Regions from separate parts of the uncultured Agrobacterium sp. genome, predicted to be linked through region 4. Evidence: predicted binding sites of a transcription regulator. Region 4 holds the regulator's gene; each other region holds the start of a gene.
What was found. The regulator LexA, encoded in region 4, represses DNA repair genes until DNA is damaged. The targets are predictions, from matches to a motif close to TGTTCNNNNTGTGTTCNG.

Region 1 (2,200 bases), on a different contig from region 4:
GAAATGCTGACGCTCGCGGTCACCGCAGTTGCCAGCAATGTCAGCGCGCTCAATCTTAAAAGCGTCACCAAAGCATCCATCGGCGGGACGAGAAGGAAGCTAAAAGCTGCAATAGAGGCTATGGTGAGAAAGACGGGACGAAGCCTTGAGAAAGTACCGCGCAGACCAAGATGAGCTTGCCAGAGGATGAGGACTGCCAGGATGACGGCTATGCTCAACAGGGCAGGGTCGCGGGTGAGAAAAAGCCCGACGCTGGAAACCGCAAGCGTAACGAGCTTCATGCGTGGCGAAAGTCGATAAAGCCAGCCCGTTCCTTCGGCGTAAAGGCTTTTCATTGCAGGGCAATCTCCCGGTACCGGGCAATGACATCCTGCGGCTTGCCATCCGCCGCAAGCCTACCCTGATGAAACAGCAATACGCGGTCGAACGCCTCGACAAGCGGAAGATCGTGGGTGATCACGATCACATCCTGCTCAAGTCCCAGAATAGTCCGCTCTACCAGCGCCCGGTTTTTTAAATCGAGTTGGTTCGTAGGCTCGTCGAGTATGAGGATTTTCGGACCGGTGATGGAAAGGGCCGCAAGTGCTGCGAGTTGCAACTCGCCGCCAGACAGTTCATGGGCGCGGCGATCTGCGAGGTGGTCGATGCTAAAGCGCTGTAACGTCGCCCGCACCGCCTCATCGACGATAGTCTTGTGCAGGCCACGGTTCTTCAATCCAAAGGCAATGTCGTCGCGGATAATCGGCAGGATGATCTGGTTCTGTGGATTCTGAAAGACGAAGCCTACTTGTTTCAAAACGGCATCGGCATCCTTGACCGTGTCGAGTCCGTTGACGATGACCCTGCCACTTATCGGTTTGGTCAGGCCGTTAATCATCCGCGCGAAGGTCGTCTTACCCGAACCATTCAGACCGACGATGCCGATGCGTCTTTCGTGAAGCGAAAGATCGAGCGGCGCAAGCGCCATCCGCCGCTCGAAAGTCACACTCGCATTCTGGAAGTGAATGTCCACGCCATTTTCCTTATCGGTTCACGCGCTTCTATAAACGCAAAGAGGCGTTGACGAAATCAAGAACAAAAAAAGAACATTGATTTTGCGGCGACGCGATCCTAGACTGTTCGGCATGGCGATTCTGGTTTCGAACGAAGCAGCACGACGTATATTCCTGGTGCGGCAGGGTCTCGCTTCTGCTCCCAATAGAGCATTGTCGAAGGATGGTCTGCTGCAACTCATCACGGCTCTCGGCTTCGTTCAGGTGGACAGCATTGCCACGGTGGAGCGGGCGCATCACCAGATCATCTTTTCCAGAAACCAGACCTACAAGCGGGAGCATCTGTCCGCTCTTTTGGAAAAAGACAGAACGCTGTTTGAGCATTGGACCCATGATGCCTCGATCTTGCCCACAGCCTTCTATCCCTATTGGAAACACCGGTTTCGCCGCCGGGAGCCGATCATGCAGGACCGCTGGCGCAAGTGGCATGGTGATGGTTTTGACGCGGCTTTTGAACAGACCTACCGGCACATAGCTGAAAACGGCGCCGTCATGTCGCGTGACATGAAGGCTGAAGATCATCAGTCTGGTGGTTGGTGGAACTGGCATCCATCCAAGACGGCACTGGAATATATGTGGCACACAGGCAAGCTCGCAATATCCGGCCGTGTCAATTTCCAGAAAGTATACGACCTCTCAGAGCGGGTGATCTCGAAGGAGCATTTCGAGCGTGAGGTGAGCCACGAGGCGTTCATCGACTGGGCCTGCCGCGAAGCGTTGTCTCGCCTCGGTTTCGCGACATCGGGAGAACTCTCCGCTTTCTTCGATCTCGTGACGCCGCATGAGGCAAGGGAATGGGTGGCGACGCATCGCAGTGAACTGATCGAGGTTTCCCTGGTCTCTGCCAACGGCGAAAAAGAGCGTGCGTCCTATGCATTCGCCCGCTTTTCCGATGAGATGGAAGCGGAGGCGTCCGTCACGCCGCCGCAGCGCATTCGGGTTCTGAGCCCCTTCGACCCGCTACTGCGCAATCGCGCGAGAACAGAGCGCCTCTTCGGCTTCTTCTATCGCATCGAGGTCTTCGTACCGGAGCCGAAGCGTCAATATGGCTATTACGTTTTCCCCCTGTTGGAGGGAGACCGCTTGGTCGGGCGCATAGATATGAAGGCAGACCGAAAAAACGGTTCTTTGGACGTGAGGAGGCTATG
Region 2 (2,200 bases), on a different contig from region 4:
AGGCATCGCCGCGGCAGGCCGACGTCGATTTTCACCCATATTATAGCTGTAGGGGAGCGTTGTCTTTGTCGGCATGGGATAGATCATACCGCGGCAGCGCGCACGCTTTTGGTCCAACGGTGTCGTTGCCATTGGGCTGATGAACGTTTCCCATGACGGCGCTGATTCCCCGGTCCAGTCCTCTTCGAGGAATGGGGATGGCATCGCGTTGATCTTTGCTACCAACGCGTCAATGTCATAGCCGGTGCGGCCATCGGTAGCCACGTAGAGGTCGCAGCGGCTCGGGTAATACATGCCTTCCCATTGAGTCTTAACAACCCGCCAGTCTGTACGATCGGACCAGTCAGCACGCTTGGCTTCGTCCGGCACACCGCTGTAAGGTTCATCGATTAAAATGAACTGGCCACTTACTGGATCTACCCAATCGGTCGTATGATCGCTGTCCGGAAGCTGGTCATCGGCCTGGCCGTTCGGATATGCCTTGCGAAAATCGCGCGACGGACGAAGACCTGTCCGCTCCATGAAGCGAAGTGAACGCTCAGCCGTCGAAAGGCGTTCGCGTGCAAAGGATTGGGAGCCTGCAATAGCGTCGCAGACAAAATGGTCAGGGGCAACCATCCGAAGGTTTCCAAAGCCACGCAAATCTTTAAGCATGGATTTGTCGCAGATGTCGAGAATCGGTTTTTCCAGCAAGATCGTCAGCGTTTCGCGTCCAACCTCAAAGCGTTTGTCTTTGTCGCACCAGTAAATTGTCAATAAGACGTAAGGCTTTTTTGCTCTTGATCCATTGCTTGGAAGGGTGCGCAACGCATTCTTGAAGTTTGTGCAATTCGCAGCTTTTGCGGCAATCTCAAGCGCTTGGGAATACTTGATGCCTTCCTGCTTGCGATACTGGGCGGCGAGGCTCTTGACGCCTTCGATTGTCGTGGGACGAATATCACCAATCAACATAGCGGTTCTCCTGGCTTGTAAGTAAAGCGTCACTCGCCAACCGCCTTTCAAGCCGGATCGCTGTTGAAAGGTATTGATAATTTCATCGTAGCAGCGCTGCCAGCAGCTTCGGAACGGCGAGTGCCATGCTCATGCCAAGAGCAGCATCAATATATGCGAAAGAACGATTCCTTTCAACGGCGACTCACATCGAATATCTTTCCGGCCTGAGCTGGGGAGCTCGCTTCATATTATGGTGCATGCACCGGGATGCGCGCCGTGGAAAAAGCTTGCCGCTCAAGATATCACCCGAAATCGAGACGATCTCGCGCGCTGCCAAATTGTTCAACGGCTCGCCCGTGACGCTCGCACCACCGCCGGTAAGTCCCAGGCTAAGTCAATGTCTTGCGGTTGACTCCCTGTTGAGAATAGAACAAAAAGGGAACGTTAGCGAAGAATAATAAAGGAGCCAAGACCGTTGCGGCACGAAACCCCCATTGATGATCTGCGTGCCGCGATCAGCCGCATTGAGGGAAGGGCGGCCCGTAGCAAGACCGTGCTGCCATTTGGAATCGAGCTGATGGACCGCCGGCTCCCCGGTGGCGGGCTTGCGCTGGGCGCACTCCATGAAGTGGCGGGCGGCGGTAATGGTGCGCTTGACGGCGCGGCCAGTGCTCTCTTTGCTGCTGGAGTATCCGCGCGCACCAAGGGCAAGGTGCTGTGGTGCGTAACGACGCCTGACCTCTTCGCACCCGCGGTGGCGCAAGCAGGGCTTGGCGCGGACCGGGTCATTTATGTCGAGGCCGGGGATGACAAGACGGTGCTCGCCTGCATGGAGGAGGCATTGCGTCATGGCGCGCTCGGCGCCGTGGTCGGCGAGGTCGCGAAATTGTCTATGACCGCCTCGCGCCGTCTCCAACTCGCGGCAGAGGGAACTGGCTCGATCGGCATCGCGCTCCGTCGCTGGCGCCGGCAGGCGGAAGCGATGGATTTCGGCCAGCCGACGGCGGCCATGACACGGTGGCGCGTCTCCGTCCTGCCATCCAGCCCGCTTCCGGTGCCTGGCGTCGGACGTGCGCGCTGGCTTGTTGAACTCATCCGCGCTCGGGCGGGTGAAAGTGCGGATTTCGAATTGGAGGCTTGCGATGCCGCGGGTCGTCTCGCTGTACCTGCCGAGCTGGTCCACCGACCGGCTGCGGCGGAAGGCTGGCGACGCGGCGCCTCCGGTTGAGGCGCCGCTCGTCCTGATTACACGGGAGCGGAGCAGACG
Region 3 (2,200 bases), on a different contig from region 4:
TTTTTTGACTCTGCGTGTAGATCAATTCCCGCTGAAAATCTAATCGAGCCATAGTCGTCAGCGTCGGGAGACCTCACCTTAACTACATCAAAAGGCGCCATGTACAGATCGGTCATAACTTCGTTTGATCGACGTTCCTCATACTCGGACAAATCTTCGATCAGTTGACGCATTCTGATGACGAAGTCGCGAGTGCTTGGCGACGTAGGTAGAAGTAGCTCCTGTTCATTGTCGTGTTTCGTTCGACGAAACAGAGCACCATATTCGCCTACCGAACCGATATGTAAAAAACCGCGCATTCGCAGCCAGCCAGCAACATCCCTCGGAGACAGTGATAAAAGACCTGACTGCTCGACGAATCCGGTTCTCACTGGCCCACCTCCTGTTCCTGGTTGATGGCATCATAAGCCTTTTGCATCATAATCTGGAGCGCTTGCACGTCGAAGATTTGGCTTCGGGGAATCGAGATTGTGACTGATGTTTCGTTTCGAACAGGAGGCGAGCCTCTTAAATCAACCCAATAGGCACACCTTTTAATCAACAATGAATTTTCGTCAGACACTAACCAGTCCAGCTCTGCCGGCTCGAGTACAAGAACAACGAGGAAGTGGAGAGCAGTTGATACACTTGTCCGAAGATCATCATAATTCTTTATAGGAAGCGGAAATGAAATTTCATTTTCCTTCAAGCAGTCCCTTGAGGTAGACTTTAACTGAAGATCTACGGAAATCTTACTACCACTGATCGGCCGCACCGTGGCGTCAATGCTTTGTTTGTCGACATGGAGATGGATTATTTGACACCCCGCACGTGCCGCAACTGCGGTAACATAGGCTACTGACAAGCGCTCCTTGATGTCATTTGTGTGTGTTCTGATAGGCATTAGAGCAACTCGATAAGAACTCAACTAATAAGGGAATCTCATTTTCGCCTTAAAAAATCATGACTGAAATACGCCATAAGACCTAACGTAAAAAGGCCCGCCTAAACGGGCCTTTCTCACCTATTCCGAAAACCTAAAATCAAATCTCCGGACAACCGCGCTGGTTGGCGAAGGTGATGGTGTCGGGGCCGCGGCGGGTGTCGCCTTCGACGACCACGCGGCGTGGCGTCATGCGGACGACTTCAGGATCGCGCAGGCCAGAGGCGCGGGCGGCGGCGCGGGCTTCGCGTTCGCTGCAGCCAGCCATACGTGGAGGACCGCGGCGGTCCAGATCACGATCGCGATCGCGGATGACCGGGCGGACGCCGTCTGGGCCGATCCGCAGCTCGACATCCTGCGCCTTTGCAACGGTAGATACGGCGACGCTTGAAACTGCCATAGTAACAGCAAGTCCTGCAACTTGAATAATCTTTCGCATGTTGCCTCCTCAGTGCCATTACTTCGGCACACGTCAATGTTCACAGCGCTATAACGTCGAGAAGCCTCACTGGTTCCTTTGCAGTAATCTTGGGATGGCAAGCAGACTACAAGAAAATGCCCCGCCGAAGCGGGGCATATACGATCGATAGTACGTATTGCGCTATCACCACCTCAGGCCGCGACATCCGCAGTGAAAGCGGATTTGATCAGCGTCTTGGTGTAGTCGGCAGATGGCGCGTTGAAGATCGCGTCGGTCTCTCCTTCTTCCACGATCTTCCCATCTTTCATCACGATCACGTAATCCGAAATCGCCTTGATGACCGAAAGGTCGTGGCTGATGAAGATGTAGGAAAGCCCGTGCGTTTTCTGCAGCTCGCGCAACAGATCGATCACCTGCCCCTGCACCGAACGGTCGAGCGCCGATGTCGGCTCGTCCAGCACGACGACGTCGGGCTTCAGGATGATGGCTCTGGCAATCGCAATACGCTGGCGCTGGCCGCCGGAGAATTCGTGCGGATAGCGGTTTCTGGCTGCCGGATCGAGGCCGACTTCCTTCAGCGCTTCGATGGCGCGCTTATCCCGCTCGGCGCGGGTCAGTTGCGGTTCGTGAACGAAAAGACCTTCGGTTATGATCTCGCCCACTGTCTGGCGGGGCGAAAGTGATCCATAGGGATCCTGGAACACGAGTTGCAGCCGACGACGCAGGGGGCGCATTGCCTTGCGGTCCAGCCCCGTAATCTCCTTCTTCTCGAAAGTGATGCGTCCGTTGGCGTGGGTTAGCCTCAGAAGCGCGCGGCCAAGCGTCGATTTGCCTGAACCGGATTCACCGACGATACC
Region 4 (2,200 bases):
GAATAACATGGTGGTGAGGTCTGGTGGCTGTGCCTGCGGCAAGGTAAGGCTATCTCTTGTCGGTCAGCCTTATCGTGTCGGGATTTGTCATTGCATGGATTGTCGCAAACATCATGGTGCGCTCTTTCTTGCCTCGGCAATTTTTCCAGAGGATGCCGTAACGATCGATGGAGACACTCGCAGCTACAATGGCCGCTTTTTTTGCCCCGATTGCGGTTCACCGGTTTTTGGCCGGAGCGGCGACGAAGTAGAGGTCAATCTCGGTTCACTCGACGAGCCGGATCAATTTGAGCCGACCTACGAGCTTTGGACAATCCGCCGTGAGGCATGGCTTCCGGATTACCCCGCATTGCGCCGTTTCGATCGCGATCGGAAATCGACAGGCCGAACCGAAGAAGGGCGATAGACCCGTGCAGTTTCATTGTCCCATCATTGCTTTTGTCTCCGTTGAGGCGCGGAATACAAAAAAAGCAGGCGATGACCTGCCTTTTTGATTTTGTTCTGAGATTACTGCGCTCAACCGATCCGATGTAGGGTGCCTTCAGTCACCGGTCAGTGATAACGGCGAATGAGACCCACAAGTTTGCCCTGAATTTTGACCCTGTCGGGCCCAAAGATACGGGTTTCATAGGCCGGGTTCGCGGCCTCCAGGGCTATCGAAGCACCCTTGCGGCGGAACCGTTTCAACGTTGCTTCCTCATCATCCACAAGAGCGACGATGATGTCTCCAGGATTGGCCGTGCTGCCATTGCGGATGATCACGGTGTCTCCATCGAAGATGCCGGCCTCGATCATGGAGTCACCCTTGACTTCCAATGCGTAATGTTCACCCGTCCCGATCATGTCCACCGGCACGGCAACATCGTGGGTATTGTTCTGAATGGCGGAGATCGGAACACCGGCAGCGATGCGTCCCATCACAGGAACGGTGACCGCGCTTGAAATCGCATCATTTACGGGTTTTGAAGCAGGGGCAGGTTCCGGCGCTTTCGGCTTTCCGAGGCTACCCTCGATCACGCTTGGGGCGAATCCACGTACGGGCTTCTGCGCGGGTGCGGAATAGGCTTCCGGGAGTTTGATAACCTCCAGCGCTCTTGCCCGGTTCGGCAGACGGCGGATGAAGCCGCGCTCCTCCAAGGCGGTGATCAGACGGTGAATACCGGATTTGGAAGCGAGGTCCAGGGCATCTTTCATCTCATCGAAAGACGGGGGCACGCCGGACTCTTTCATTCGTTCATGAATGAATAGGAGCAGTTCCTGCTGTTTGCGCGTGAGCATGAGAAAACCCTTGGAATGCGTTGCGAGAATTCGCGAAACAAATACAGAACGAACACTATATGTTCCATATGTGTTCTGCAATCCCTTAAAATTCCGCAAACGTTCCGGCTTGCCGTTTCGCTGTCCTGTTTCCGCGCAAATGTGGAAGCTTGCCGCTAGGAATATGACAGCATCCTCCTGAACACGACGATGGCGAGCAGCAGGTTGATCGCTCAGCTTGGTTAGAACCGCGTCTCGCAGGAGAAGGAGCCGACCGAAGCCAGCGTGCGAGGAAGGCCTGGAAGGCGTCGAAACCGGTCCGGGTTTCCTCTGGAGGTGAGAACAGCGAGAATGTTTGTCGCATTTTGCTGGCGCAAGGTTTCAAGCCTGAAGAGCTGGAAAATCGATTCCGATTTTTGGGCTGATGTTGTAAGGCCTTTGCAAGCTCGCAAGGTTGCGGTTGCCGGCGATGTCTGGCGCATGAGTCGTGAGGAATGAGATGACTGTAAAAAACAATTTGAAAGTGGTGGCTGGCGAGGGAAAAGGCGCTGTCTCCTTCTCCAATACGGAACGGTTTTCGCTGATTGCCGGCCCGTGCCAGATGGAAAGCCGCGACCATGCTTTCATGATTGCCGGCACGCTTCACGAATTGTGCGCCAAGCTCGGCATCGGGCTGGTTTACAAGTCCTCTTTCGATAAAGCGAACCGTACTTCTCTTTCCGGCAAGCGCGGTATCGGCCTCGACAGGGCCATGGAAATCTTCACCGACCTCAAGAAAGAGTTCGGCTTTCCGGTGCTGACCGATATCCACACGGAAGAGCAGTGCGCCGTTGTAGCGGAGACCGTCGATGTCCTGCAAATCCCGGCGTTTCTCAGCCGTCAGACCGATCTTCTGGTGGCCGCCGCAAAGACCGGACGGGTCATCAACGTGAAAAAGGGGCAG

Region 1: QZ869_RS07240 (energy-coupling factor ABC transporter ATP-binding protein) is a predicted target of LexA. The motif match lies at 1,071-1,088, and genes of this name have one in related genera.
Region 2: QZ869_RS11655 (ImuA family protein) is a predicted target of LexA. The motif match lies at 1,360-1,377, and genes of this name have one in related genera.
Region 3: QZ869_RS18155 (DUF4365 domain-containing protein) is a predicted target of LexA. The motif match lies at 887-904, and genes of this name have one in related genera.

The regions. Positions count from the first base shown of each region.
Region 1 covers NZ_CAJYTV010000009.1:8,180-10,379, forward strand. The annotation lists gene QZ869_RS07235 (energy-coupling factor transporter transmembrane protein EcfT) at 1-335, opposite strand, end outside; gene QZ869_RS07240 (energy-coupling factor ABC transporter ATP-binding protein) at 332-1,012, opposite strand; gene QZ869_RS07245 (winged helix-turn-helix domain-containing protein) at 1,125-2,200, shown strand, end outside.
Region 2 covers NZ_CAJYTV010000012.1:56,350-58,549, forward strand. The annotation lists gene QZ869_RS11650 (DUF5623 domain-containing protein) at 1-951, opposite strand, end outside; gene QZ869_RS11655 (ImuA family protein) at 1,409-2,161, shown strand; gene QZ869_RS11660 (DNA polymerase Y family protein) at 2,076-2,200, shown strand, end outside.
Region 3 covers NZ_CAJYTV010000018.1:283,884-286,083, forward strand. The annotation lists gene QZ869_RS18150 (hypothetical protein) at 1-371, opposite strand, end outside; gene QZ869_RS18155 (DUF4365 domain-containing protein) at 368-883, opposite strand; gene QZ869_RS18160 (hypothetical protein) at 1,023-1,361, opposite strand; gene QZ869_RS18165 (ABC transporter ATP-binding protein) at 1,535-2,200, opposite strand, start outside.
Region 4 covers NZ_CAJYTV010000011.1:589,101-591,300, reverse strand. The annotation lists gene QZ869_RS11345 (GFA family protein) at 8-406, shown strand; gene lexA (transcriptional repressor LexA) at 553-1,278, opposite strand; gene QZ869_RS11335 (hypothetical protein) at 1,609-1,755, shown strand; gene kdsA (3-deoxy-8-phosphooctulonate synthase) at 1,757-2,200, shown strand, end outside.